Regions from separate parts of the Pseudoalteromonas sp. RB2-MNA-CIBAN-0110 genome, predicted to be linked through region 1. Evidence: predicted binding sites of a transcription regulator. Region 1 holds the regulator's gene; each other region holds the start of a gene.
The links. Region 1 encodes sigma-54, which starts transcription at its own class of promoters, with help from an activator protein. Its sites were predicted from a motif close to GTTGGCACGNNNNTNGNNT; they were not measured.
Positions count from the first base shown of each region.

Region 2: AAEY68_RS10725 (CsbD family protein) is a predicted target of sigma-54. The motif match lies at 2,403-2,421, and genes of this name have one in related genera.
Region 3: AAEY68_RS07175 (flagellar basal body rod protein FlgF) is a predicted target of sigma-54. The motif match lies at 3,427-3,445, and genes of this name have one in related genera.
Region 4: AAEY68_RS03370 (EF-hand domain-containing protein) is a predicted target of sigma-54. The motif match lies at 2,771-2,789, and genes of this name have one in related genera.

Region 1 covers NZ_JBEOOQ010000014.1:69,734-75,910, reverse strand. Annotated here, with positions in the region: gene mgtE (magnesium transporter) at 1-322, opposite strand, end outside; gene AAEY68_RS09175 (HPr family phosphocarrier protein) at 453-725, opposite strand; gene rapZ (RNase adapter RapZ) at 768-1,613, opposite strand; gene ptsN (PTS IIA-like nitrogen regulatory protein PtsN) at 1,632-2,084, opposite strand; gene hpf (ribosome hibernation promoting factor) at 2,089-2,376, opposite strand; gene AAEY68_RS09155 (RNA polymerase factor sigma-54) at 2,402-3,901, opposite strand; gene lptB (LPS export ABC transporter ATP-binding protein) at 3,971-4,696, opposite strand; gene lptA (lipopolysaccharide transport periplasmic protein LptA) at 4,693-5,238, opposite strand; gene lptC (LPS export ABC transporter periplasmic protein LptC) at 5,228-5,782, opposite strand; gene kdsC (3-deoxy-manno-octulosonate-8-phosphatase KdsC) at 5,779-6,177, opposite strand, start outside.
Region 2 covers NZ_JBEOOQ010000018.1:51,409-57,585, forward strand. Annotated here, with positions in the region: gene hrpB (ATP-dependent helicase HrpB) at 1-1,691, opposite strand, end outside; gene AAEY68_RS10720 (group II truncated hemoglobin) at 1,775-2,188, opposite strand; gene AAEY68_RS10725 (CsbD family protein) at 2,469-2,666, shown strand; gene AAEY68_RS10730 (xanthine dehydrogenase family protein molybdopterin-binding subunit) at 2,735-4,996, opposite strand; gene AAEY68_RS10735 ((2Fe-2S)-binding protein) at 4,993-5,490, opposite strand; partial or broken gene AAEY68_RS10740 (hypothetical protein) at 5,678-6,177, opposite strand, start outside.
Region 3 covers NZ_JBEOOQ010000010.1:17,555-23,731, forward strand. Annotated here, with positions in the region: gene AAEY68_RS07150 (CheR family methyltransferase) at 1-210, shown strand, start outside; gene flgB (flagellar basal body rod protein FlgB) at 356-763, shown strand; gene flgC (flagellar basal body rod protein FlgC) at 769-1,200, shown strand; gene AAEY68_RS07165 (flagellar hook assembly protein FlgD) at 1,214-1,894, shown strand; gene flgE (flagellar hook protein FlgE) at 1,954-3,324, shown strand; gene AAEY68_RS07175 (flagellar basal body rod protein FlgF) at 3,482-4,225, shown strand; gene flgG (flagellar basal-body rod protein FlgG) at 4,247-5,035, shown strand; gene flgH (flagellar basal body L-ring protein FlgH) at 5,052-5,735, shown strand; gene AAEY68_RS07190 (flagellar basal body P-ring protein FlgI) at 5,747-6,177, shown strand, end outside.
Region 4 covers NZ_JBEOOQ010000003.1:173,511-179,687, forward strand. Annotated here, with positions in the region: gene AAEY68_RS03355 (YciK family oxidoreductase) at 1-515, shown strand, start outside; gene rluB (23S rRNA pseudouridine(2605) synthase RluB) at 597-1,469, opposite strand; gene scpB (SMC-Scp complex subunit ScpB) at 1,466-2,056, opposite strand; gene AAEY68_RS03370 (EF-hand domain-containing protein) at 2,208-2,729, opposite strand; gene AAEY68_RS03375 (hypothetical protein) at 2,956-3,387, opposite strand; gene xthA (exodeoxyribonuclease III) at 3,628-4,434, shown strand; gene AAEY68_RS03385 (energy-coupling factor ABC transporter permease) at 4,440-5,087, shown strand; gene AAEY68_RS03390 (putative RNA methyltransferase) at 5,084-5,899, shown strand; gene yfbV (terminus macrodomain insulation protein YfbV) at 5,896-6,177, opposite strand, start outside.

The DNA.
Region 1 (6,177 bases):
GACTACGTAATACTTCACCTAAGTCATCGTGGCCCATATCTTCGGTTGCGGCTGCAATGTGCTTAGGTTCCATTTGGGCAATAATGCCTAAACGAACATCTTCTGATAGTTCTTCAAGAACATCACCTTGCACATCAGGATCAACCAACTGCCAAAGGAGTCGGCGAATTTTATGTGGTGATGATTCTAATAATAATGCGGTATCACAAGGAGCTGTTTTTGCGAGCATGCGCCTAACTTGAACAAATTGACCACTATTGAGTGACTTAGTCACCTGTTTTAGTTGCTGTAGTGGGTAATCTTGTTCAAAAGCTTCAGGCATTGGCGTCCTTTATAAATTTTTATATTACTTTATGGGGAGAGGTGAGTTAACTGGCGTCACTAACCGTATTTATTTTATATATCTGTTTTAGTTGGGGCATTAGTAATGCGAGCATTATTTTTATAACTGTTTATTCTTGTTCATTAAAACGTTGTGCTATTAATTCTCCAACAGCATGTAAAGCTTGCTCAGAATCGGGGCCTTTACATACAACTTTTACTTCTTTGCCTTGGCTACTTTCAAGTAACATTAATGCAAGTACGCTATCGCCTGCAGCTTCTTTGTCATCTTGAAATAATGTAATTGTCGCATCAAACTGCACTGCCAATTGGGCAAGCACTGTGGCTGCTCTGGCGTGCAATCCTAATTTGTTTTTTATTAAAAAAGTGTCTTCACAATGCATAACTTACTCTACCTAAGCTGAACAGGTGATTATTCAGCTATATTATTTTTCTTGTTCGCGATGGCGAATTTTCACATTGGGATGTGTCATTGCAAAACTTTCACCGATAGTTTGCGCTAAATATACAGAGCGATGTTGTCCGCCTGTACACCCAATGGCAATGGTTAAATAACTGCGGTTATTTCGCTCTAAGTGCGGTAACCATGTTTGTACAAATGTTTGAATTTGCCATGTGAATTTTTGCACTATGCTGTGATTGGCCAAATAATCTTTAACAGGTTGATCTAACCCATTTAAAGGTTTTAATTCAGGTTCCCAATGTGGATTGGGTAAAAAGCGTGCATCAAATACGTAATCTGCTTCTTTTGGTATACCGTATTTAAAACCAAACGATTCAAACGTGACAATCAGTTGCTTATCTTTTTTACCTAAAATCTTTTCACGAATAGATTCAGCAAGTTGATGAACGCTTAAATCAGTTGTATCTATCATAAAGTCGGCGCGGGTGATTAATACATCAAGTAATTCTTTTTCTTTTTTGATGGCTAAATCAAGAGGCAACGAGTCAATTGATAGTGGGTGTAATCTACGAGTTTCAGAAAAACGTTTGATCAATGTTTGATCGTCGCTATCTAAATAAAATAAAGTAGGTTTTGCAAAGCCAGGCAAGTATTCAAGAATATCGTTAAATTCATCTTGTTGCTTAGGGATGTTACGCACATCAATGCTAACAGCAATTTTATCATAGCTATCAGACACACTGCGAACTAATGAAGGAAGCAAGTTAACTGGAATATTATCTACGCAATAATAACCTAAATCTTCTACAACGCGTAAAGCAACCGACTTTCCAGAACCAGAGCGGCCGCTTATGATAATTAACTCCATTTAACACCCTTTATAAAACTATGATTGATTGACAATAACTTGGTAAAGCTCAGTATCTGATTTTGCACTGCGTAACTGTTTACAAAAATCTTTGTTGTTTAGTTTATCAGCAATGGTTGCTAGAGTCTTTAAGTGCTGCTGGTTATCGCCATCTGGTACGATGAGTGCGACGAAAATATCAACAGGGCGATTATCGATTGCATCAAAATTTATTGGAGTTTCGCTAACGAGTACTAAAGCCAAAGGCTCTTCTGCACCGCTCATTCTTCCATGAGGAATGGCAATGCCACGCCCTATACCTGTACTACCGAGTTTCTCTCTGCTCATTAAAGCATTAAGAATATCTTGTTGCGGTAAATACGGAAGTTTGTCGTGAGCAAGTTCGCTAATGAACTCTAAAATTCTTTTTTTGCTATTAAAAAGGACCGCAGCTTTGCTGCAGTCCTGGCATATAAGTGAGCTTAATTTCATCATATTAGTGTCGAGCAAGCTTCTCTTTGTGTTTAATTACTTGTCGATCGAGCTTGTCGATCAACGAGTCAATGGCGGCATACATATCTTGATGTTCTGTAGAGGCAAATAGCTCAGCACCGCTTACGTGTATGGTGGCTTCTGCTTTTTGATTTAATTTTTCTACATCGAGAATGACATGAACATTATTAATATGATCAGAGTGTCTTTCTAGCTTCGCAAATTTGGTATTAATATAGTCTCTTAGTGAATCGGTTAATTCTACGTGACGACCAGTTAAGTTTAGTTGCATAAGCATTACCCTCTTTTTTTGCGTCTTAAATCAAACTTTTACGTTGATTTGACGGTGGAATAGCCAGAGATTCGCGGTATTTTGCGATTGTACGTCTCGCTACTTTAATTCCTTGCTCAGCCAATATATCCGCTATTTTGCTATCACTCAATGGTTTTGCTGAATTTTCTGCTGCGATTAATTTTCGGATAAGCGCACGGATTGCTGTAGATGAACATTCACCACCGTTTTCGGTGCTTACATGGCTTGAGAAAAAATATTTAAGCTCAAATATACCACGGGGTGTGTGCATATACTTTTGGGTTGTTACGCGCGAAATTGTTGATTCGTGCATTTCTACCATTTCAGCAACATCATTTAAAACCATTGGTTTCATGGCTTCAGGACCGTGTTCAAAAAAGCCTTGTTGTTGCTTAACAATACAATTTGTTACTTTTAATAGCGTGTCGTTTCTACTTTCTAAGCTTTTAATAAACCATTTAGCTTCTTGTAAATGCGAGCGAATAAACTGGCTGTCACCACTGGATTTTACAGTGCGAGACATTGCCGCGTATTGGCTATTAACACGAATTTTAGGCATGCTGTCTGGGTTTAACTCAACAACCCAGCGGCCTTTGATTTTTTTAACTGACACATCAGGAATAACATACTCAGATTCTTCTCTTACAATAGTATCTGCAGGTTTAGGGCTAAGAGTATGTATTAATGTCATTACTTCTTTAAGCTCTTCTTCTTTGAGCTTAGTTTTCTTCATTAATGTACGATAGTCACGAGCAGCTAATAAATCAATATGCTCGGTTAAAATCATTTTTGTTTCATTAATGTAAGGTGTTTCTTTATCAAACTGGTTTAGCTGAATACACAAACACTCTTGTAAACTACGTGCAGCAATACCAACAGGATCAAACAGTTGGATGCGTTTTAATACAGCTTCAATTTCATCAAGTTCGACTTCGTTATCATCTTCGTTTTCTTGATTAAAGCTTTCTAAAATCTCTTCGCAGCTTAGTGTTAAAATACCTGAATCATCGACGGCTTCTACAATAGCAATAGCAATAGCTTCGTCTGTAGGGCTAAATGGCGTTAGTTGTAACTGCCACATTAAATACTCATGGAGCGTTTCAGTAGAGGCGCCTTGGTATATTGATTCGTCTTCAGGCATCGGACCCGATGATGCTGCTGGGGCGGCACTCATGTACTCATCCCAACTAACATCCATAGCCATGTCGTCACTTAGCGTGTCTTTTGCAAGTGCTTCACCACTATCTTGTTCGTATTCGCTTGGAGCATCATCGGCAGATGCGCTAACAGTTATGTCATCTGTATCTGCTTTTTGCTCGTTTTTACCTGCAGCGTCTTCTGAATAGTCTGCTTCTTCAACCTCTAATAGCGGGTTGCTGTCGAGAGCTTCTTGTATTTCTTGCTGGAGATCCAATGTACTGAGTTGCAACAAACGAATAGCTTGTTGCAGCTGTGGAGTCATTGTAAGTTGCTGGCCCATGCGCAGCTGTAGTGATTGCCTCATGTATCTCTAACAATCCTTTTATGTTGTTATAATTAATACTAGCAGATGCTTAAAGACATGGCGTAAATGTTACAGCCTAAATTGCTCGCCTAAGTAAACATCGCGTACTGTTTTATCATTTAATACGTGTTCTGGAGTACCTGATGCAATCAGCTCCCCATGAGAAACAATGTAGGCTTTTTCACAAACATCAAGGGTTTCTCTTACGTTATGATCGGTAATTAATACACCAATCCCACGATTTTTAAGATGTTCTATTATTTTCTTTATGTCTAACACCGAAATCGGGTCAACACCTGCAAATGGTTCATCCAGTAATATAAATTTAGGATCTGCTGCCAGCGCACGTGCTATTTCAACACGACGACGTTCGCCACCTGACAATGCCATGCCTTGGCTATCACGAATGTGTTGTATGCTAAATTCATCTAATAATTTATCGAGAGTGTCTTCTCTAGCTTGTTTATTTAACTCTTTGCGCGTTTCTAAAATGGCCATTAAGTTTTGATAAACAGTCAGCTTTCTGAATATTGAAGACTCTTGCGGTAAGTAGCCAATGCCTAATCTAGCACGACTATGCATAGGTAAAAGAGTAATATCGTTATCGTCTATCGATATTTTACCTTTGTCGCTAGGTACAAGTCCTACTATCATATAAAACGTGGTGGTTTTACCTGCGCCGTTAGGGCCAAGTAAGCCAACAATACTGCCAGCTTTGACTTCAAGGCCGACGTTTTTTACAACTTCACGGCCTTTATAGCTCTTTGCTAATAGCTCTGCTTTTAATGTGCTCATGGTTGACCTTTGTCGCTTTTTTTACTTTTTTTAGTCTCGATTGGCACTAAAATTGTGTGAACGCGGTCAGTTGAGTTTTCATCTTTTTCGGCACTGATTAGCTGCTGCTCTATATCGTAGGTAATGCTTTTAGCATTTATTTTTTGTCCCGCTTGCGATACTTGTGCATTACCAACAAGCGTTAAAAAACGCTTAGATACATCATAACGTACTTCGTCAGCACTGGCGCTCATAGTCGTGCCATCTGATTGCTTTTCTTCAAAGTGCGCAGGGCTACCTGTAGCAATTAATAATTGTTTATTATCACCAAGTTCATCGCGTTTATGTACTTCTAAGCGGTCGGCTGTGATACGGCGATTACCGTGAATAATTTCAACGTTTTTCTCAAAAATCCCGACATTAGCTTTTAATTGACCTTCTTGCTTATCGGCGCTTATTGAAATTTGATTTGCAGTCGGTTGCGTGTTTTGCTCTGCAGCACTACTATTAAACGCTAGTATAAGTGTAGGAATAATAAGTGATTTTAATATTTTATTGGTCATAATATATGGTTCGCGTATGGTTAATTAGTTTTATCACTTCGGTTTTTAAGTCGGCTTCTAGGCCTTTACCAGTGATTTTTAAATTGGGTCCAGTGATGATAACGGGTTGCTCCGAACGCATTGTTAATAGCTTTATATCTACCTGAATATTATCAGCATTGATTTTGTCTATCATGGCGTTATCGGTTAAGTTTTTGGCAACCACATTGCCTTCTAAAATTAATTGTTTGTCTTCGTATAATGTTGCTTCGTCTGCATTTATTTGCCACGTTTGCTTTTCGTTATATAAAGTAAAAATAGGTTTTTCAAAAAACGTAAAACCTAATTGTTGATATAGCTCCATTTTAGCCGCAGTGACTTTGTGACTAATTTTACCTTGTTCGTCATAGGCTGTTTGTTTGAGTTCTATGGCTATGTAATCAGGCTTGGCAATAACTTCAGGCTCAGTCTGAGGCACAATATTTGTTTGTGTAAAATAAGGGTACCAAAGCCAAACCATACAGCTAATGAATAAAACGCTTAATATTATGCGCGCTGCATTCATGAACTAGTGCCTTGTGTAGTCAATGCTTTACCATTTTCAAGCATAAGTAAGTCGGTGAGCTCTCTTACTGCACCAAAGCCGCCAGGCATTTGCGTTACATAGTGTGATAAACGTTTAATAAGTGGATGGGCATCATTTACTGCAACAGCAAAGCCGACTAATTCCATAACGGGCATGTCAGGACCATCATCACCGATATAAGCAATTTGTTCATCGCTAAGGTTGAGTTTGTCTTTTAATTCTTGATAGGCAATGAGCTTATTTTCTTGGCCTTGATAAATATGCTGTACGGTTAAGCTGCTCATACGTTGTTGCACTATTTGTGAATGACGACCAGTAATTACAGCCACTTCAAAGCCACTGTTTATAAGCGCTTTAATGCCAAAACCATCTTT
Region 2 (6,177 bases), on a different contig from region 1:
TGCGGTAAAAATTCTTGTAACTCAAATGTGTTAAGCGCAGTGGCTGTAAATATACGCCCTCCTTTGTGCCCGCCCATGGTTGCTATAGCTAAGTAATCGTCGTTGTGCCAGTAATCGGCATTTAACTCAGCACCTGCACCATTGGCAAGTAGGTAACCATTACCGCGTTTTTTAGCGATGCGATCGGGGTATGCCAATGCCACTAGCAAACTAATATAATGCGTATTTAATTCGCTGTTTTCGTCTTTTACTTTTAAGCGGCTTTGCCAATATTTTAACTGTTGTTTAAATACCGGATGCGGACGTTGCTGTTGGCTATGCAGCGCTAAACTCAACTCGTTTGCACTGTTTACTCGGCTCTCAAGTAATGCCACTAAATAAATAGCGAGCCTAAAAATACCAGGGAGTTGGTCATCAAGTATTTGCGCTTTTAGTAGCATATGCGCCAAACGAATATCAGCACCAAAACCTAACATTTTACTGCCAAGCGGTGTGAGCTTACCTTTGCTATCAATAGCTTCTAGTATGTTAAGCAGGTTACTTGCTTGCTCGCCTTGTTGCTCAGTGGGCTTATCGAGCAAGGTTAGCTCATCAGTACTGGCTCCCCACTGCTTTGCCTCAAGCATAAGTTGGCTTATGTCTGATGTGAGTATTTCGGGATTGTCGTGGCTATTACGTCTCTCAAAGGTTTGCTTTGAGCCAATTCGATAAACAATGCCCGGCTCTATTCGCCCTGCACGCCCTGCACGCTGCACAGCAGACGAGCGCGATATACTTTGTGTTGTGAGCTCAGTGACCCCTGTTTTTAAATTAAAGGTAGCTGCACGGCGCTTGCCGCTGTCAATTACAATGCGTATGCCTTCAATAGTTAAACTGGTTTCGGCTACATTGGTGGTAAGCACTACTTTGCGCATGCCGTTTGGTGCAGGAGCAATAGCAGCTTGCTGATTGGCTTTATCTTGCTCGCCAAATAGCGTTGCTACTATGCAGTTACTGGGTAAATCGCTAAGTGCTTGTTGCACGCGTAGTATTTCAAATTGTCCAGGTAAAAATACCAATGCGCTACCTGTTTGCTCATTAAGTGCTTGTTTTATTATGGTAGGAATTGCATCAAGCCAACGGCTTTCATCTTTTATGGGTATGTATATTTCGTCTATTGGGTAGCTGCGACCGCTTGATTGAATTACAGGGCAGTCAAAAAACGCTGTATAACGCTCAGTATCAAGAGTTGCCGACATAAGCATAATGGTTAAATCTTCACGCAGCGCACTTTGGGTCTCGAGCGCAAAGGCAAGTGAGGTATCGGCTGCAATTGAACGCTCATGAAATTCATCAAATATCAGTAAATCAATATCGCTTAATTCGGGGTCGTTTTGCAACATGCGCGTTAGCATGCCTTCGGTAACTATTTCAAGACGCGTATTAGCGCTTACTTTACTCTCGCCCCTAATCCGCAAGCCCACACTTTGCCCAACACTCTCGTTTTGGCACTTTGCTAGGTAGCTGGCTATATTACGAGCAGCTAAACGGCGAGGCTCTAGCATTACAATACGTTTAAAATGCCCATCGCGCATTAGTTGCAGCGGCAACCACGTAGATTTACCCGCACCAGGCGGCGCTTGTAATAACGTAATAGGATTACTTTGTAATGTAGTAACGAGTTGTTGATATATGTCTTGAACCGGCAGCACAGCTATTTACCCTAAATTGCTTTGCAGGCATTGTAACAAAAAACCGCAGCGACACCGCGGTAGATGTTTATTAATAATTGCTATTAACTACCCGACACCATTCTAATTCGATCTGCAGGCACTCGTAATTGCTGCATTAAGTAAATTTTAAATGAGGCTTCGTAAGGTTGCTTATCAACCGCTTTTTGCATGCATAAAAGCCATGCATCACTTTGCTCAATTCCTACATGTAAATGTTTGTGCGCTTGAGGAATGTTAATACTGCCAAAATGTTCAGCGTATAATTTAGGACCACCTAACCAGCCCGACAAAAAATAAGCGAGCTTTTTTCGCGATGCCGATAAGTCTTTTGAATGCATACTCCTTATATTTTCAGCCTCTTTTAAAGCGTCCATATTATCGTAAAACGCATTCACCAATTGTGTAATACCTGCTAACTCACCTGCCATTTTGTATGAGCAGTCACCCACTCCATATTCACACGTCTTAGTATTCATAACTCACTCAGCTTAACTACTTTGTTTAATACCTGCATATTAGCTTAAAACAAAAATTTAAGAATGAGTTACATCAAAGCGGCGTAACTTATGTCAGCAATAATTACAGGCTGCTATGTATATTTTTTAATAAAAAGCTCAATATTAAAAACAAAATCGCTCAACATAAAAATATAACCAACTGATAATAAAAACAATAAAATCATTATTATTCATTGGTACAAGGCTTGCTACTTTATAACTGACAGTTAATTCACTAACCTAAAGTAAGGATAAACTTATGAACAGCGATCGTATCGAAGGTAATTGGAAAGAACTTAAAGGTAAGGCTCAACAAAAATGGGGCGATCTTACCAACGACGATTTAGATAAAATTGAAGGTAGCCGTACAGAGCTAGTTGGTAAAATCCAGCAGCAATACGGTAAATCTAAAGAAGAAGCAGAGCGTGAAGTTGATGAGTTTGAAAAAGGTCGTTAAGCCGCGTTAACCGCTTTAAAAAAACCGCCATTTTGGCGGTTTTTTTGTTTAAGCTGTAGGTTATTTAGCTACGCTTTTAATTGGTTACCAATCGGTAACTGCCTAATACGCTTTCCGCACGCTGCAAAAATAGCATTACATAATGCTGGCGCATAAACTGGTGTAGACGGCTCGCCTACCCCTGCTGGTGGTGCATCACTTTGTACAATTTCAACGTCAATCTCAAGAGGTGAGTCGCTCATACGCGGTACGCGATAATCATGAAAATTACTTTGCTGTACGCGGCCTTTATCAAAGGTAATACCATCGCTGATTACAGTTGTAATCCCGTAAATAGAGCCACCTTGGGTTTGGTTTTTAACGGTGTCGGTGTTTACAACCGTACCCGCATCAATGGCAACCCACGACTTAATTACTTTTAAATCGCCAGCATCCGACACTTCTACTTCAACTACCGTAGCTACGTAAGTTAAAAAGCTTCTGTGTGCTGCTATTCCTAAACCTCGACCTTTAGGAAGCTCTCGCCCCCATTTACTCATGTCAGCTACTTTTTCAATAACATGGCGCAGTCTGCCAATATCTAGAGGATAAACCGCTTTATCGCCACCGTAATTATCGTATGTGGCATTTTGCTCAGTTACATCAACAATGCGACTCGGACCTATAGTGTCTAGTAAATAGTCTTTTTGGTCGCGACCGGCTTTATGCGCTGCTTCGCCAATAAATGACTGAATAGCAAAGGCATGAAAAATATTTGATACAGAGCGCATCCAACCAATTCGTGCTTTGGCTTGCGCATCACCGTTTTCTAACTTCATGTTAGGTGTGTTAATGGGGTTATCGGTAAATCCTAAGCGCAGTTCAAAGCTTCCTGGCGTAGTCGCCCCTTCTGAAAAGGTAGAGGTAATTGGTGAAAACGCGGTGCGGTGTAAATACGATTCTATTGCGCCATTTTTATCTAGTGATGCTTCAATGTGCTGAGCCGAAACTGCATGGTAAAAACCATGTTGTATGTCGTCTTCACGCGTCCATTGCACACGAATAGGCTTGCCTACTTTCATTGAAAGGTAAGCTGCTTCTGCTGAAAAGTCAGGTTTTGACTTACGCCCAAAGCCGCCTCCTAACATGGTAACGTGAACATTAATTTTGCTCTCATCCATGCCAAGCATTGCCGCCACTGTTTTCATATCGGCTTGTGGATTTTGCGTAGCAGCCCATATATCAACACTATCTTTGTGGTACATAGCTGTTGCACAAGGCGGCTCCATTGGTGCTTGAGCAAGGTGCGGCGCGTAATAATCAGCTACCAGCTTATTGCTCGACTTAGCCAACACGCCCATGGCATCGCCTTTATCACGTATGTTTGCCTGTGGAGTTTGTACTGTTTTTAATAATGACTTTTTAAATTCTTCTGAATTGTAATCGCCATTTTTGCCATCATCCCACACGACTTTTAATGCTTTACGCCCTTGCCATGCAGCCCATGTGTTTTTAGCTATAATCGCAATGCCACCTTTTGGCTGAAACTGCGGTGCGCCTTTTGGTGCAGGTATTTCAATAACATCTATAACGCCGTTTATCGCTTTTGTAGCACTGGCATCAAACGACTTAACAACACCGCCTACTACCGGCGGGCGTTCAATTATAGCCACCAGCGCTTGTGGTTCGCGTACATCGGCTGCAAATATAGCTTTACCTGTTACTAAATCGGCTAAATCTATGTGTGCCATGCCGGTATTAATGTAGCGCCATTCTTTGCGTGTTTTAAGCGTTAGTTTGTCAGCTTCTGGTGGCGTTATTGTAAGCGCTAAGTCGATTAAATCTTTATAAGTAAGCGATTTACCTGAGCTGTGTGTAACAACGTGTTGATTAGCAGTACAGGTTTGTGGCTCAACTTTCCAATACTTAGCAGCAGCATGCTGCATCATGTAACGCACACTTGCGCCCATTTCACGCAAGCGCTGCATGTTGTAGCGGATACTGCGCGAGCCATCGGTATTTTGATCGCCGTATTTAGGGTCGCCCTTACCCTGAATAACAATAACCTTATCCCACGCGGCTTCCATTTCATCGGCAACTATTTGTGCAATCGCGGTGCGAATTTGCTGACCCATTTCAGAGCGATGACAGGTTATTTCAACCATGCCGTCTGGGCGCAGTGCAATAAATAAGTTTGCGCGTTTTGCCAGCTCAGATGGTTGCTCTAGTACGCCAGCAAATGCTCTTGGCGCACTGCCTACAAAATAAGTACCGAGTACCAACGCACCTATTGCACTGGTTTTTAAAAACTTACGGCGGTTTAAATCAAAGTATTTGTTATCTTGGTTCATACTTCTTCCCCTTGTTCATTTGGGTCGAAATACTGAACACTCGCCATTGTTTTAGCAGCTGATTTAATTGCTTTATGAATACGCGGGTATGTACCACAACGGCAAATATTTCCCGACATATTACTTACTATTTCATCATCGGAAGGGTTTGGATTGGCAGCTAATAAGCTTGCAGCTTGCATCATTTGGCCGCACTGGCAAAAACCACACTGCGGTACTTTATGCTCAACCCATGCTTGTTGTACTGGATGGTCACCCTGCTCGCTTAACCCTTCAATTGTTGTAATTGAAAGACCCGCTACTGCCGCTACAGGTAATACACACGAGCGCTGAGCTACCCCATCAATATGCACAGTACACGCACCACACTGTGCCATGCCACAGCCAAATTTAGGGCCGGTTAAATTCAATTCGTCTCGGAGATACCATAATACTGGCGTTGACGGATCGCCAGAAAACTCATGTTTATTACCATTAATGGTAAGCGTGATCATACTAAACTCCTTGGCAAAGCGCTTTACAGGAGGGTTCCTTGTTGCGCGAGAACTATTTTTAATTACTTACTATTTTATACTTACTACTTTTAGCCTACCACTTAGATCTATTTTATAAAAATACTAATTATTAGAACGTTTTACTGTTAAAAACAGTTCTACATTATCAAGCATACTAAAACATACATTAATGAGTGCTTATAACATCTTCAAATAGTAATCGCTCATCGTCTTTATAAACTTCAAGCCAACCTGGTGGTGATGTATCGCAGCCAATAATAGTTACTTGTAGCACATAACTATAGCGACCATTTTTAAACGTATAGTGATGATTCCCGCCGCTACCCTCAAATGTAATATCGCCATTTAGTAAAACCATATCAGGCTTGTCGCTTGGTTTTTTATTAATACCCCACACTGCATAACGCTAATTTCCATCACCTAAATCATCAACACGAATATGGTAGTTAGCCGTTTTCCAATCGAGTACTGGTTTTTCAAAAGTATTAATACTTGCGTGCAAGGATTGCTTACCTTGTTCGATTAAGCTTTTAGCAAGTGCCTCCTCTTTGGCATTTTGTGTATTTATTGCAATAATTCTACCGTCGGTATCTACCCACATAACGCCGTTATTTAGCATAATGCCGCGCCAACCAACTTTCTCCCAATCAGTATTAATGTTTGAGC
Region 3 (6,177 bases), on a different contig from region 1:
GCGTTAATGGGCAAGTTTGATATTATTTTTTGCCGTAATGTACTTATTTACTTTGCGCCTGAAATAAAAGCTAAAATTATTAATCAGTTTGCACAAGCATTAAACCCAAAAGGGTACTTATTTTTAGGAGCGTCAGAGTCTCTAACTGGCCTAAGTACTGAATTTGATATGGTTAGATGCAACCCCGGTATCATTTACCAAAAGAAATAATTAAGTTAATTCATTTCCCTAAAACGACGCACCAAGCGTCGTTTTTCTATTTAGATACATAGTCTTATAAAAATATAACACTTCCTAATATTAATGGCTTATTTTTTGCTTTATTCATGGGTAAGTCAATTTTTTGGAGAAGGTTATGGCTATCAGTTTTGATAAAGCATTAGGTGTGCATCCGCAAGCCATGTTGATCCGTTCACAGCGAGCTGAATTAATTGCAACTAATATAGCTAACGCTGATACGCCTGGCTATAAAGCAAAAGATATTGATTTTGCCTCTGCATTAAAAGCGGCAAGGTCAACCCAGCAAAGCGGCAATACTATGGTAAGAACTAATGATAAACACATTGGTGGAGGTACTCATAGTATGGGCAGTTCAGAATCATTTCGTTTGCCAAATCAATCAGATACAGGTGATGGTAACTCGGTTGATATACAAGTGGAACGAAACTTGTATACACAGAATGCTATGGAGTATCAGGCCAGCTTGCAATTTTTAAGCGGCAAATTTAAAGGCCTGAATAAAGCTCTCGGTAGTCAAGGATAAAAATTATGAGTTTATATAATGTTTTCGATATTGCAGGTTCGGGTATGAGCGCACAAAACGTTCGCTTAAATACTACAGCTAGTAATATTTCTAATGCTAATACCATTAGTTCATCTCAAGACAAAACGTACCGAGCGCGCCAACCTGTATTTGCGGCTGAGCTAACAAAGGCTTCAGCATCAGTAAGTAACCAACAGGGCTCCGCAGTTGGTGTTAAGGTTTTGGGCATTGTTGAAAGTAATGCACCATTACAAATTGAATATAACCCAAACCATCCAAGTGCGGATGAAAATGGCTATATCTATAAACCCAACGTCAATGTTGTAGAGGAGATGGCAAATATGATTTCTGCCTCTCGTTCTTACCAAACAAACGTGCAAGTTGCTGATGCAGCAAAGCAAATGCTAAGTAAAACACTGTTGCTAGGGCAGCGGTAACCGAGGGTAGGTTATGAGTAACGATATTAGTACATCTTCATCCTATTTAGACTCTATACGCTGGCAAGAATCGCAAGTAGCGACCAGTGATAATGAGAGTGATGCGTTAACACAAGAAGACTTTTTCTCTTTGTTAACTCAGCAATTATCGTTTCAAGATCCCAGTAACCCTGCGGATAACGATCAAATGATTGCGCAAATGACTAGTTTCACAATGGCGCAAGGCATCAGCGATTTAAATTCAAATTTTGATAGCTTAGCGTCTTCTATGACATCAAATTCAGCATTGCAAGCATCAACACTTGTTGGCAAGCAAGCTTTACTTGAGTCAAACACCCTGGATTTAAATGAAACGGGTGATGCCAGAGGCTCTGCAGTGGCAGAAGAAGCCGTTGATAACTTAAAAATTAAAGTGACAGATGCATCAGGTCAGCTAGTGAGAACTATTGATATGGGTTCTCAATCAGCAGGTGCAGTACGTTTTGCGTGGGATGGCAAAAATGAAGCCGGTGAGCGTTTACCTGAAGGTGAATACTCAGTAACCGCCGAAGGAAGTACTGACGGCGAATTTTCAAGCTTGCCCATTGCTACATTCAAGAACATTGAAAGCGTTAATATTAATGGCTCAAGTGGCATTATTATTAACACTAAAGAAGGTGCGGTTAGGCTGACAGATGTAGCAGAAATCGCGTAATAAATTTTAGTATTTTTCGCCTGCTAGCAGGCCACAGACTAACAGGTTAGAGGTGAATTATGAGCTTCAATATTGCATTAACCGGCCTTGCTGCCGCGCAAAAAGATTTAGACGTAACGGCAAATAATATTGCAAACGTTAATACCACAGGTTTTAAAGAGTCACGCGCTGAGTTTGCCGATGTTTACGCTTCATCAGTGTTTAGCTCTGGTAAGACTAAAAATGGTGACGGTGTGCAAACAACCATGGTTGCGCAGCAGTTTCACCAAGGCTCACTGCAATTTACAAATAACTCACTTGATTTAGCAATCACTGGTGAAGGTTATTTTGCGATGACCGACGATTTATCTTCGCAAGATTTAACATATACACGTGCGGGTGCATTTAAGCTTAACCAAGATAACTTTATGGTTGACGCAAAAGGTAACTTTTTACAAGCATTCCCAGTTGATTCATCTACAGGTGATACAACGTCGGTAAGTTTGAGCACAACTGATCCAATTCAAATCCCTGATTCGTCTGGTTCACCTCGCGCAACAGAAAATGTATTTTTGTCGTTTAACTTAGATGCAACGGCGGATCCATCAGGTCTAGATTTTGACCCTACGTCTAGTGGTACTTATAACTCATCTACGTCAACAACAGTATATGATTCACTAGGTGAGCCGCACATCTTACAGTACTTTTTTGCTAAAGAAGATGATGCCGCAGCAGGTGGTACAGATAACAGTTGGGAAGTATACGCAACACTTGATGGCAAAGTAGTTGATGGCACAACTGGTGGAGAACAAACAACGACACCTTATACACCACTGACTACCCTAGGTTTTAACTCAAGTGGTTTGCCATCAACAACAGGTGGTGTGGCAAATACAAATACAACTACTTTTGATGAAATATTACTACCAGCGGGTTCTGGCGCTGGTTTATCAACATTACTAGACAATGGTGCAACTTTCCCTGGTACTGGTATTGAGCTTAACTGGCGCGATGAAAATAACACGGCAGGACGTATCCCAACTCAGTATTCAAGTGGTTTTGAAGTAAAAGCACTCGATCAAGATGGCTCAACAGTTGGTCGTTTAGCCGGAATTGATATTGGCACAGACGGTAAAATTGTCGCTTCTTACAGTAATGGTGACTCAACATTCCTAGGCCAAGTGGCTATGGTACGTTTTCCAAATTCACAAGGGTTATCACAAGTGGGTGATACAAGCTGGAAGCAAAGTATTGATTCAGGTGAACCTGTAGCGGGTGAAGCTGGTTCGGGTACATTTGGTGGAATTAACTCATCAGCGCTTGAGCAATCAAATACAAACCTTACTAATGAACTAGTAGACTTAATTACTGCACAGCGTAATTACCAAGCAAACTCACGTGCGCTTGAAGTTAACTCAACTATTCAGCAAAGTATTTTGCAGATTCGATAAGCTAAACCTCATTAAATATATTAGGCTGCATTTTTGCAGCCTTTTTTATAAGTCATCTTTGTAAGCCCTTCTAAATACCTCTCAATGTTGCGTCAAATTTAATCTGGCACCTATTTTGCATTTATAAGTTCAGAGATTTTTTATGTGAGTCGATACTATGGACAAAATGGTCTACATTGCGGCCTCTGGCGCTAAGCAAAGCCTACAAGGGCTTGCTTTAAAAGCCAATAATTTGGCAAATGCAAATACAACGGGTTTTAAAGCTGACTTTGCGCAGGCGCGTTCTATGCAAGCGTTTGGCGAAGGTTTGCCTACACGTGTATTTTCAATGCAAGAGCGTCCGGGTTCAAACATGGTATCGGGTGGCATTGTTCAAACCGGGCGAGACTTAGATATTGCGATGAGCGATAACGCATGGCTTGCTGTGCAAGATGCCTCCGGTAATGAAGCTTACACAAAAGTGGGTACGTTAAACGTTACAGCTCAAGGCATGCTCGTAACCAGCCACGGTCGTCAAGTTATTGGCGAAGGGGGACCTGTTATATTACCCGTCCCAGTCGAAAAAATAGGGTTTAGCCAAGATGGCGCTATTCAAGTTCGACCACAAGGCGCCCCCGCTAACTTTTTAGAAGAAATAGACACGCTTAGAGTGGTAGAAGCAAATAGCTCACAGCTCGAAAAAGGTAACGATGGTTTATTTAGACCAAAAGCAAATGTAACAGTAGATACCTCTGCCAATGTAAAAGTTTTAAGTGGTTCGCTTGAAATGTCGAATGTGAACCCTGTTCACGAAATGGTCGACATGATAAGCCACCAGCGCCAATTTGAATTACAAGTGAAATTAATGAAAACAGCTGAAGAAATTGACGAGCGTCAAGATCAGTTATTACGCATAGTTTAACTTTAAAATGAGGACACGATTATGAATCCAGCATTGTGGATCAGTAAAACTGGGCTAGACGCTCAACAAACCGATATATCGGTTATCTCAAATAATTTAGCGAATGCGAGTACTGTAGGTTACAAAAAAAGCCGCGCTATATTTGAAGATTTACTTTATCAAAATATTAATCAACCAGGTGGTCGTTCATCGCAAGATACCGAAATGCCATCGGGCTTAATGTTAGGTGCGGGTGCTAAAGTTGTAGCTAACCAAAAAGAGTTTACGCAAGGCAACATGTTGACCACCGAAAATTCACTAGATTGGATGATTTCTGGTGAAGGTTTTTTTGAAGTACTGCAACCAGATGGCAATATTGCTTACTCGCGCAATGGTCAGTTTACTACCGATGGCGATGGACGAATTGTAACATCGGGCGCAGGTTACGTTATTCAGCCAGAAATGAATGTACCTGATGACGCGCAATCAATTACGGTTTCGCAAGACGGCGAAGTATCTGTACGTGTTGCAGGCCAAGCTGATAACGTGGTCATTGGTCAGCTTACTATTAGTGATTTTATTAATCCGTCGGGCCTTGAGCCAATTGGTCAAAACCTTTATACCGAAACCGCTGTAAGTGGTGCGCCGGTACAAGGTAATCCTGGCGTTGAAGGGTTAGGTAGCATTATTCAAGGCTCGCTCGAAACATCAAACGTAAATGTAACTGAAGAGCTAGTAAACCTAATCGAAACTCAGCGTATTTACGAAATGAACTCAAAAGTAATTTCGGCCGTTGACGAAATGATGAGTTATATCAATCAACAGCTTTAATAGAGTAGGGGGAATTATGCGTAATATTATTTTATTTACAGCGGGCACATTATTTTTAAGTGGCTGTATGTCTACGCAAAATAGTGAAGTAGTGCAGGACGACCCTTACTACGCACCTATGTACCCCGAGCCTATTTTAGAGCCGCTGGTAGCTACAGGTTCATTGTTTAATACTCATACATCAAACGACTTATATTCTGATAAAAAAGCGCTACGTACTGGCGATATAATTACGGTTAAATTGCAAGAGTCTACTCAAGCAACAAAAGCCGCTAAAACAGAAACAGACAAAGAAACCGACGCAAGCTTAGACCCCGTTATTGGATTAGGTGGTCTACCTGTAAATATAGGTGGCGATAGTATTCAGTTTGGTATTGGTAGCGATTCGTCGTTTACGGGCGATTCAAAATCAAACCAATCAAACAGCTTAGTGGGCGATATTTCGGTTAATGTAATGCGCGTTTTACCTAATGGTAACTTAGTTATACGCGGCGAAAAATGGCTAACGCTTAATACCGGTGAAGAGTTTATTCGTTTAGAAGGGCTAGTACGCCCTCAAGACGTAAGCGCCGATAATACGGTTGAATCAAACCGCATTGCTAATGCACGTATTCAATACTCAGGTAAAGGGCAAACGCAAGAAGCGCAAAGTCCTGGTTGGCTTACACGTTTCTTTAGCAGTTCGCTGTTTCCATTTTAGAGGGTAACAACATGAATAGCCTTAAAGCTTTATGTTTAGTTGTGTTATTAGGTTGGCAGTTTACTGCCAGTGCTGAGCGCATAAAAGATGTGTCTATGGTTGAGGGCGTGCGCTCTAACCAATTAGTTGGTTATGGCTTAGTGGTTGGTTTACCAGGCACTGGTGAGCAAAACTCATATACACAACAAAGTTTTAGAGGCATGTTGAACAGCTTTGGTATTACGCTGCCTTCAACTCAAAGTCCTAAAATTAAAAATGTTGCCGCTGTTGCTGTGCATGCAGAATTACCCGCATTTAGAAAGCCCGGGCAAACAATAGATATTACGGTTTCTTCTATTGGTAGTGCAGGCAGTTTACGTGGCGGTACTTTATTACAAACTTTTTTAAAGGGTGTAGACGGCAACGTGTACGCTATTGCACAAGGTAGCTTAATTGTCGGTGG
Region 4 (6,177 bases), on a different contig from region 1:
AAAACTACCGTGACCTTGCTGCAACAATCGAATATCAGTTTGGACGCCTTGATGGGTTGCTTAATAATGCAGGTATTTTAGGGTCACTCGGTCCGCTTGAACATTTTTGCTCATCTACGTTCGAAAACATAATGAAAGTAAACGTGACTGCACAAGCAATGATCACTAAAGCACTTTTTCCTGTTCTTCGTAAGTCTAATAATGCATCGATAGTATTTACGTCATCAGGTGTAGGCCGCAAAGGTCGTGAATTTTGGGGGCCTTATGCCATCTCAAAATTTGCAGTAGAAGGTATGATGCAAACATGGGCATGTGAAGTAGGTAAAACGAATATTCGTGTAAACTGTATTAACCCAGGCGCTACTCGCACTTCAATGCGAGCTGCTGCATATCCAGGTGAAGATAGAGACGCACTTGCTACACCAGAGGATTTAATGCCTACATATTTATATCTAATGAGTGACGATTCAAGTGAAGTGAATGGCGAATCGTTAGATGCTCAAGTAAAAAAGTAATTTAGAGTTTAAATAATTTAAACAACACATTAAAAAAGCCGCAATTAGCGGCTTTTTTGTGTTCAATAAATAACTAATTGATTATTTACGTTTAGTCGGCTTAACACGCTGATTGTGTTTTTTAACTGCTTTACGAATTTGGTTGATTTTAGCGCGTTTATCTTTGCGTTTTTCAGGCATAACAGAAAGCTTAGTTTGTGTTTCGCGGCCTAATTTAACGGTTTTACGCAAGTAGTTTACTGTTTCTAAATCATACTCCATCCAACCACCTTGTGGCACGCGCTTATCAAGCTCTAGTTTACCGTAACGAATACGAATAAGACGAGATACTTCCGCATCTTGAGACTGCCATAAACGGCGAACTTCACGGTTACGCCCTTCATTTAACGTTACGTTAAACCAACGGTTAACGCCTTCGCCACCCATAGGGGTTACAGTCGTGAATTTGGCTGGACCATCTTCAAGCTCAACACCACGTAGTAAGTTTTTAACCGTCTCGTTGGTTACTTCACCAAATACACGTGCAGAGTATTCACGCTCTACTTCATAGCTTGGGTGCATTAAACGGTTTGCCAGTTCACCATCGTTTGTAAAAAGCATTAAACCCGATGTATTAACGTCTAGTCGACCAACCGCAATCCAGCGATCACCATCAATACGCGGAAGTCGGTCAAATACAGTACGACGCCCTTCAGGATCTTTACGTGTGCTTAACTCACCTTCTGGTTTGTTATACATAATCACACGACAGATTCGGTCTGCTTTTTCTTCGATTTTTACACTGTGTCCGTCAACACGAATCAAATCGGTTTCTTCAACACGGTCACCTAATTTTGCCACTTTACCGTTTACACTAACGCGGTTTGCGTCAATGTATTTTTCCATTTCACGGCGTGAGCCTACGCCTGCACGGGCTAAGACTTTTTGTAACTTTTCACCTTGTATAATACTCATTCGGATGGTTCTCTCACAGAAGGATCGCTCAATAACTGGTTAATTTTACTTTGCTGCTCTGTTGGCAACGCAGGTAAATTTTCAAGCCCAGTTAACGAAAAATAATCTAAAAATTGCTTAGTAGTTGCATATAAAGCCGGCTTTCCCGGAACCTCTTTATGCCCTACCACTTTAACCCACTCTCTTTCGAGTAAGGTTTTAATAATATTCGAACCCGTAGTAACACCTCTTACTTGCTCAATTTCGCCGCGTGTAATGGGCTGCCTGTATGCAATAAGTGATAATGTTTCCAGTAAAGCACGCGAGTATTTTGGTGCGCGTTCTTGCCACAAGTTATTTAACCAAGGGCTTAAACTACTGCATGCCTGAAACCGATACCCACTACCAACTTCAACTAAGCGAATACCACGAGTTTGAAAATGCTCTTGTATTGTATCTATTGCGTCATTTATTCGTGCCATAGAAATAGCTAAATCTATTAATACGATGTCTTTGAGGTGGCGTTTACTAACAGGCTTATCTGCAACAAAAATAGCTGCTTCAATGATCTCAACTAGTTGTTCATCACTAATTCGCCGACCCGCCATACACACTCTTAACAAATAAAAATACACAGCCATCTATTATGACAGAACAACACCAAACTAGGAAAATATATCTATCAAATAACTAAATTTAAAACACAAAAAAGCCAGTGACTAGCACTGGCTTTAATCTTACTTACTAAAATGGTAACTATTAGTTACTTTTAAAAGCTTCTAATGCATCATCTTCAGCTACTGCGTTACCGTATTTTTTAATGTAACCCATAAACTCGCTTTTACTGATGCGCTTATCTTGGTTTTTATCCATGTAACCAAAATGATTTGAAATATCATCATCGTTACCTTCAACTACCGAGATATAGCCATTGCTGTCGTTATCTAAGCTTGAAAAACTGCTTTCAATTTTATCGAATTTAGCAATTTCAGCTTTAAATGCCGACTCACTTACTTCAGAATCAGTGGCTACTTTGCCATTATTAAGCTTCATATAAGTGTTAAATTCTTTGCGGCTAATTTCGTTATCCATATTGGTATCAATATTTGAAAAATGGCCCCAAATGCTATCGTCATCAGCTTCAACTTTTGAGATGTAGCCATCGCTATCATTATCTAAACTTGCAAAGTCACTGTCTATTCTTTCAAGACCTTGATTAGATGAACAAGCCGCTAGGCTTAATGATGCTAAAATAGTGGCTGCTAATGTTAACTTTTTCATAAGACGTATCCTTCGTAATTAATTAAATGTCACTTTAACTAATACAAATCCAATGCCAATAATAGTTAACTTATAATAATCAATAACTTAATCTCGATCGGTATATTTATTAAACAGTTTCAATAAGTTAAGCTTGCAAGCTTTGCAAACAACCTTGTAATTTTTGCAAAAAAATACCCGGTAAAAACCAGGCATTTCAAATTTACTTATATAGTTAAGCTAATAATTAGATTGCTGCGTTTTGGTAGCGTTTAACAAACTCAGTAACGTTTTGACCATTACATTTTAATGAGTTTAGGTTACCAATTTTTTGACGAACAGGTGCTAAACCTTGTTTTAAAGCCGTCATACATAATTGAGTTTCTTGTTGAGCGTCTTTTGCAAATACTTCTACTTTCTCAACTGATGCGTTGCTTAATGTCGTTTTTTTAGCAATATCACGAATATCTTCACCATTACATAAAATGCTTTTAGAAAAACGAGATAGGTAAACACCGTGTTGGGCAGCTTCTTTACGAGCAACGCTAAAGCCTTCGTTTGCACTTAGTACACATAACTTAGACTCAATTTTGTTATCTTGGCTAAAGTAAGTATTGCTTTGAGCTGACGCAGTTGCAGATGCTAGTAAAGCAGTGGCTAAAAGTAGTTGAGTTTTCATGAGAGATCCTATTTGAACGAGCTAAACAAGTGAATTTCGCGCATTATATATTCAATAAAGTTAAGTTCAATTGAATTTTTTATTTATTTAAATAATTAATATTGTATTCACAATGTTTAAACTTTACCCATCATTTGATCAACATTTGCGCAGCTATTATCTCAATTCAGTCATGTTATGTACGCGTATTTACTGATACAATTTAATCTATTAAATAGAACCAATTTTAAGGTAAATTTTATGAAAGTGATTTCTTTCAATATCAATGGTCTGCGTGCTCGTCTTCACCAATTACAAGCAATTATCGACAAACATCAACCAGACGTTATTGGCTTGCAAGAGATTAAAGTTCACGACGAAGCATTCCCATTAGAAGATGTACAAAAAATGGGATATCACGTCTACTTTCATGGTCAAAAAGCACATTATGGCGTAGCTATGTTATGCAAAAAAGAGCCTAAATCGGTCTTAAAAGGTTTTGCCACCGATACAGATGAATCGCAAAAACGTATGATAAGCGTCACTGTTGAACAAGAAAACGGTCGCGACCTTACTGTCATGAATGGCTATTTCCCACAAGGTGATAATATTAATCACGAAACTAAATTCCCTTATAAACGTCAATTTTATAAAGATTTAATGACACACCTTGAAACCAATCACACACCCGATCAAGACGTCATCGTTATGGGTGATATCAACATATCACCTACCGATTTAGATATTGGTATTGGCGAAGTAAATGCTAAACGTTGGTTAAAAACGGGTAAATGTTCTTTTCAACCGGTAGAGCGTGAATGGCTTGCAACATTACTTAATTGGGGTTTTAAAGACACCTTTAGAGAGCAAAACCCCGAAACAGACGATCAATACTCGTGGTTTGACTATCGCTCTAAAGGGTTTGTAGATAATCGAGGACTTCGTATAGATGTAGTGCTTGCAACCAATGAGCTTGCAGCACGCTGCATAGATACAGGTATTGATTACGAACTTCGCGGTATTGAAAAACCGTCAGATCATGCCCCTATATGGTCAACATTTAAGTAATTATTATGCTCAACCTAACAATACAGGGGCTACTTTGGGCTCTTGTAATTATTATTGCTCTATTAAGCTTTGATAAAAAAACATATAAAACATTGCTTAATACGCCAGTCCGTCAAACTGGCGTACTTGCGTGTGCGTTAGTGTTTGCAGTGCTTTGGCGAATAAAGGCTGGCATTTTAACTGGCCTTGATTTACACATACTAGGTGTTACGGCTGCTACATTAATTTTAGGCTGGCGGTTGACTATTTTAAGTAGCCTACTTGCCACAGCCCTACTCGCTGCCTTTGGTCAAATTGAACTTGAGCTGTTACCAGTACAACTGCTTATTGGTGCGTTTATTCCTATTTTATTGAGCTATCTTGGCTTTATAATTAGTTACCAATATTTACCTCGTCATTTTTTTGTTTATATATTTGTTTGTGCGTTTATAACCGCAGGATTTATAGCCTGTATAAAAATAGGCCTAGGTGCTTTATTTTACTTAGCTATAGGGCAATACAATTGGCAAGAACTTGCAGATAACTACGTTTATTTAAGTGCCATAATTTGGTTTCCTGAAGCAATGCTCAACGGCATGGCTATAACAATTATGATCACCTATCGCCCGCATTGGGTAAAAACTTTTTACGATAAGGACTACCTAGGCTCATGAGTCTTGAATATCAATGCCCGCTTTGTAACCTAGCACTTTTGAAAACTGATTCAACACTTCGTTGTGCTAACAACCACAGCTTTGATTTTGCTAAAGAAGGCTATGTTAATTTATTGCCTGTGCAACAGAAAAATTCAAAACAACCGGGTGATTCACTTGAAATGGTACAAGCCAGACGTGCATTTTTAGAGCGTGGATACTACCGCTTTTTACAACAAAATCTTAGCGATTTAGTCGGTCGAATAAGTGCGAATACTATTATTGATTTAGGATGCGGTGAAGGGTTTTATACCCAAGCAATCGCGAATAAAACAAATGCTGTTGTATACGGTGTCGACATTTCAAAATCAGCGGTTAAATATGCAGCAAAGCGCTACCCTAATTGCCATTTTAGTGTGGCATCAATCAGCCAAGCCCCCTTTAAAAGCCAATTTGCTGATGTACTTGTTAGCGTATTTGCACCTTTATTTGAGCAAGAGCTTGAACGCCTAGCAAATCAAAACGCAACATTAGTGGTTGCAAGCCCAGGACCTTGTCATTTAAAAGAGCTAAAATCGTATATATATTCAGAAGTAAACGAACATACTGAAATAGCCACTCCAAAAGGGTTTCAAAAATCAGAGCAGATCCTTTTAACAGAGCATGTAGCGCTTAGCTTTACTGATATTAAAAACTTAATAATGATGACGCCATTTGCATGGAAATTTAGACCCGAGCACTGGACAGCACTCGAAGAAAAAGGTGAACACACTGTCACCTTATCATTTTATATTACTCAGTTTACCAAAATAGATAATGATGTAACTCTCTAAAACTGCTCTTTAGTAAACGCCCTGTCCATTTTATCAAACATATCTTTAAGTAAATTGGCAAGCTCCATATAACGGGGCTTGTTTTCACTTAACTGCGTTTGATATCCATTAGCTGCCATTTTAGTGTACAGCTCGTTATACCATTTTTGCATCGCAGGCTCTAAAGGCGTTTGCGCCCGCTTACCCAACCAAAATAGGCCTTGTAATGGTAAAGATATAAAAAATAATGCACTTGCAATGGCTTGCGGTAAAAAATCAGAACCCAAGTAATTTAGCTG